2 regions of the Microbacterium sp. Beta genome follow, and region 1 is predicted to be linked to the other one. Evidence: predicted binding sites of a transcription regulator. Region 1 holds the regulator's gene; the other holds the start of a gene.
What was found. The regulator HrcA, encoded in region 1, represses chaperone genes, less so after heat shock. The targets are predictions, from matches to a motif close to TTNGCACTCGNNNNNNNCGAGTGCNAA.
Positions count from the first base shown of each region.

Region 2: a site for HrcA is predicted at 1,369-1,395, ahead of groL (chaperonin GroEL). Genes of this name have one in related genera too.

Region 1 covers NZ_SCOG01000003.1:87,794-90,192, reverse strand. The annotation lists gene dnaJ (molecular chaperone DnaJ) at 1-604, opposite strand, end outside; gene hrcA (heat-inducible transcriptional repressor HrcA) at 641-1,672, opposite strand; gene FFS56_RS04570 (carboxylesterase family protein) at 1,776-2,399, shown strand, end outside.
Region 2 covers NZ_SCOG01000006.1:23,995-26,393, reverse strand. The annotation lists gene groL (chaperonin GroEL) at 1-1,332, opposite strand, end outside; gene FFS56_RS08055 (LytR C-terminal domain-containing protein) at 1,457-2,023, opposite strand; gene FFS56_RS08050 (DUF3263 domain-containing protein) at 2,105-2,362, opposite strand; gene FFS56_RS08045 (DUF2332 domain-containing protein) at 2,372-2,399, opposite strand, start outside.

The DNA.
Region 1 (2,399 bases):
CCTGACCACCGCAGGTGCCGCAGGGATACGGGATGGTCGTGCCGTAGCCCTCGCAGGTGCCGCAGGGCTGAGAGGTGACCACGTTGCCGAGCAGGCTGCGCACCTGACGCTGCACGTGGCCGGAGCCGCCGCAGATGTCGCACGTGACCGGCGAGGTGCCCTCCTGACAGCACGACCCCTGACACGTCTCGCACAGCACGGCGGTGTCGACCTCGATGTCCCGATGCGCCCCGAACACGACGTCGCCGAGGTCGAGCGTGACCCGGACGAGGGCGTCCTGGCCCCGCTCCCGACGCGACCGTGGACGCGCACCGCGCCCTCCCCCCTGAGAAGCACCGAAGAACGTCTCGAAGATGTCGCCGAAACCGCCGAAGCCGCCGAAGTTCCCCGCGGCGCCGTCTCCGCCGCCCATGTCGTAGCGGCGGCGTGACTCGTCGTCGCTGAGGACGTCGTACGCATGCGTGACGAGCTTGAACTTCTCCGCAGCGTCGTCCCCGGGGTTCACATCCGGGTGCAGCTGCCGGGCAAGGCGTCGGTACGCCTTCTTGATCTCATCGGTGGAAGCGTCCCGGGACACCCCGAGAACCTCATAGTGGTCCGCCACAATCGCCTTTCTGCGTGTGTTCTCGTGGCGACCGCGTCAGCGGCCGGCCTCGTCTTCGTCGAGCATCCGCGACAGGTAGCGGGCCACGGCCCGCGCTGCGGCGAGATTGCTCGGGTAGTCCATGCGCGTCGGCCCCATCACGCCGACTCGCGCCGTGCCGCTGGGGGCGGCGTAGTTGCTGGCCACGATCGACGCCTCACCGAGGCCGAAGGGGGCATTCTCTGTGCCGATGCTGGCCGCGAGACCGTGCTCGTCGGTCACCATCTCGCTCATCAGTCGCAGCAGCGTCACCTGCTCCTCGATCGCCTCGAGAAGCGGATGGATGCTCCCGCGGAAGTCCTGTTCCCGACGCGCGAGGGTGGCCGCCCCCGCCATCACCAGACGTTCCTGACGGAAGCCGCCGAGCTCGTCGACGACGACGCCGGCGAGCGTGCGGAGCACCGCGTCCTGAGGCTTGTCCTCCGCCCCGAGCAGCAGCTGGAGACGGTCGGATGCCTCACCGATGCCCTGCCCGGTGATCAACGACGACAGGCGTGCACGCAGCACCGCGAGGTCGGACTCGTCGATGATCTCCGGCAGGGGGGCGATCCGCTGTGACACGCCGCCGGCATCGGTGACCAGAACGATCAGCAGCCGGTTCGGTGCCAGAGCCACCAGCTCGACATGCGTCACGTGCGCACGCGCGAACGACGGATACTGTGCGAGCGCGACCTGACCCGTCAGCTGCGTCAGCACCCGCACCGTGCGCACCATCAGGTCGTCGAGATCGGCCGGTTCGCCCAGGAACGACTCGATCGCCGAGCGCTGTGCCGAAGAGAGCGGGCGCAACTGGGCGAGATGATTCACGAAGACGCGGTAGCCCTTGTCTGTGGGAACCCTTCCCGACGAGGTGTGCGGAGCGGTGATCAGCTCTTCATCCTCGAGCAGCGCCATGTCGTTTCGGATCGTGGCGGCCGAGACGCCGAAGGAATGCCTGTCGACGATCGACCGGCTGCCGACGGGTTCGTGGGTCTCGACGTAGTCCTGCACGATCGCGCGGAGAACCTGCAGCCCTCGCTCTGTGACCATCGCCCTTCCCTTCCGCTGGCACTCGGACGTTCAGAGTGCCAATCCTACCCCGTGCAACTGCGGGTTCTCCGTACCGCGGACCGACGACTCTAGGATGACGCTCATGACCTCCTCCCCGCATGCCACCCTGTCGACCGGCATCGTTCGTGGCGTCGAGGAGGCGGGGATCGTCCGCTACCTCGGCATCCCGTATGCCATGGCGCCGTTCGGCGAGCACAGGTTCCGCGAGCCGCAGCCTGTCGCGACCTGGGACGGCGTGCGCGACGCACTGGAGTTCGGCCCCACTCCGCCTCAGGTTCCGTATGCGGGCGCCATCGGCGAGCTGCTCGGCTCGGTGCGGATCGACGGAGACGACATCCTCACGGCGAACGTCTGGGCTCCGACCGACGCCTCCGGCGCCCCCGTGCTGCTCTGGATCCACGGCGGCGCGCTCGAACGCGGCACCGCCGCTCTTCCGCTCTATGACGGCGCTGTCTTCGCGCAGGCGGGAATCGTCTTCGTGTCGATCAACTACCGACTCGGCTCGGAGGGGTTCTCCGTCTTGGAGGGCGCCCCACGGAACCTCGGCCTGCGCGATGCGGTCGCGGCCCTCGAGTGGGTGCACCGTGAGGTCGCCGCTCTCGGCGGCGACCCGACACGGATAACGGCGATGGGCGAGTCCGCCGGTGGAGCCATCGTCGCCGGACTCCTCGCTCGGGCGGACTCCCGCGCACTCATCAGTCGCGCC
Region 2 (2,399 bases), on a different contig from region 1:
CGCGACGCGGACGATGTTCGCGCCCGTCGCCTCGTCGCCCGAGAGCGAGAGGGCGTCGAGGGCCTTGGTGCCCGACTGGATGAGCGCGACGCCACCACCGGGGACGATGCCCTCCTCGACGGCTGCCTTCGCGTTGCGGACGGCGTCCTCGATGCGGTGCTTGCGCTCCTTGAGCTCGACCTCGGTCGCGGCACCGGCCTTGATGACCGCCACGCCACCGGCGAGCTTCGCCAGGCGCTCCTGGAGCTTCTCACGGTCGTAGTCGCTGTCGGTGTTCTCGATCTCGCGACGGATCTGCGTGACGCGACCCTCGATCTGGTCGGCCTCGCCCGCACCCTCGACGATCGTGGTCTCGTCCTTGGTGACGATGACCTTGCGCGCACGACCCAGCAGGTCGAGCGTGGCGTTCTCGAGCTTGAGGCCCACCTCTTCGGTGATGACCTGGCCACCCGTGAGGATCGCGATGTCCTGCAGCTGCGCCTTGCGGCGGTCGCCGAAGCCCGGAGCCTTGACGGCGACCGACTTGAAGATGCCCTTGAGCTTGTTCAGCACGAGCGTCGCGAGAGCCTCGCCCTCGACGTCCTCGGCGATGATGACGAGCTCCTTGCCGTCCTGGATCACCTTGTCGACGATCGGCAGCAGGTCCTTGATGTTGGAGACCTTCTGGTTCGCGATGAGGATGTACGGGTCCTCGAAGACCGCTTCCTGGCGCTCCGGGTCCGTGACGAAGTAGGGGTTCAGGTAGCCCTTGTCGAAGCGCATGCCCTCGGTGAGCTCGAGCTCGGTACCGAACGTCTGCGACTCCTCGACGGTGACGACGCCCTCCTTGCCGACCTTGTCGATCGCCTCGGCGATCAGTTCGCCGATGGCGGGGTCAGCGGCGGAGATCGAAGCCGTGGCGGCGATCTGCTCCTTCGAGTCGATCTCCTTGGCGCTGGCGAGCAGCTCCTCGGTGATCGCAGCGACGGCCTTCTCGATGCCGCGCTTGAGCGAGATGGGGTCGGCGCCGGCTGCGACGTTGCGCAGACCCTCGCGGACCAGCGCCTGAGCGAGGACCGTGGCGGTCGTGGTGCCGTCACCCGCGACGTCGTCGGTCTTCTTGGCGACCTCCTTGACGAGCTCCGCACCGATCTTCTCGTACGGGTCGTCCAGCTCGATCTCCTTGGCGATGGAGACGCCGTCGTTCGTGATGGTGGGGGCGCCCCACTTCTTCTCGAGAACGACGTTGCGGCCGCGCGGGCCGAGGGTGACCTTGACCGCGTCGGCGAGGATGTTCAGGCCGCGCTCGAGGCCGCGGCGGGCCTCCTCATCGAAAGCAATGATCTTTGCCATGAGTTTTTTCGTCCCTCCTGGACGTAGACGTTGGGTTTAGCACTCAGAGTGAGAGAGTGCTAACGCCATTCTGGCACTCGACACCTTCGAGTGCAAGCCGCCGGAGGTACGGCACGGGCCGAGGTCAGGGGGTGGGCGTCTCGCCGGCTGAGCTCGATCGATCGAGGCCGATGACCACTGTGAACTGCTTGTTGCCCTCCTCGGTCTGACCCGAGTAGTAGTCGCTCTGCTGCACGGCCGCTCCACCGAGCACGTTCGCCAGTCCGATCGCCGCGAGTTCGTCCTCGTCGTTGACGTAGAACACGGTCGTGGTGGCGAAGTCCTGGCTGGAGCTGTCACCGGCGAAGACGTTCTCCGACGCCCATCCGTTGTTGATGAGCAGGTCGCGCATCTGGGTGTCGAGCCCTTCCTCCGGCGTGCCGTTGAGGATCATCACGGAGATGGAGGTGTCCACCACGCCCGTCTCCACCGGGGTGGGAACGGCGCTGGGAGCGGCCTCGGGGAAGAGCGAGATGCGTCCCATGACCACGAGCGATCCGAAGATGCCGGCGATGATGAGCACCAGAGCGGCGACGAAGGACCACAGCAGCACGACCCAGCCGTTCATCCCCGGAGCTTCGGCGCGATGCGCTCCCACCCGTCCGGTGGAACGGGGAACGTCATCGAAGCGATCGCGGGAGGGCTTGGACACCCCTCGATGCTAGCGGCACCTTCCTGGCAATCCGTTCTCCGGCGCGGCACTGCTCGTTCCGAGAGCCTTCCTCGAGTCGCTTCAGCCGACGAAGCCCGGTATCCGAGCCGACCTCTGCCTGGCGCGTGAATCCCTGATCCGGCGCAATCTCCGCACCAGCATGGGGTCGTACTCCAGGGCGGCCTCCGACTCGATCAGGCGTCCGAGGAGCTGGTAGTAGCGGGCGGCGCTCATCCCGAGCTGAGCTCGGATGACCTCTTCCTTGGCCGATCCATGGCGTGGCCAAGCGACCTCCAGGGCGAGGATCGTGCGGTCGCGCTCCGTGAGATCTCCGAGCATGAGTCCAGGTTAGGACGCATCAGACAGCGAAGCCGTT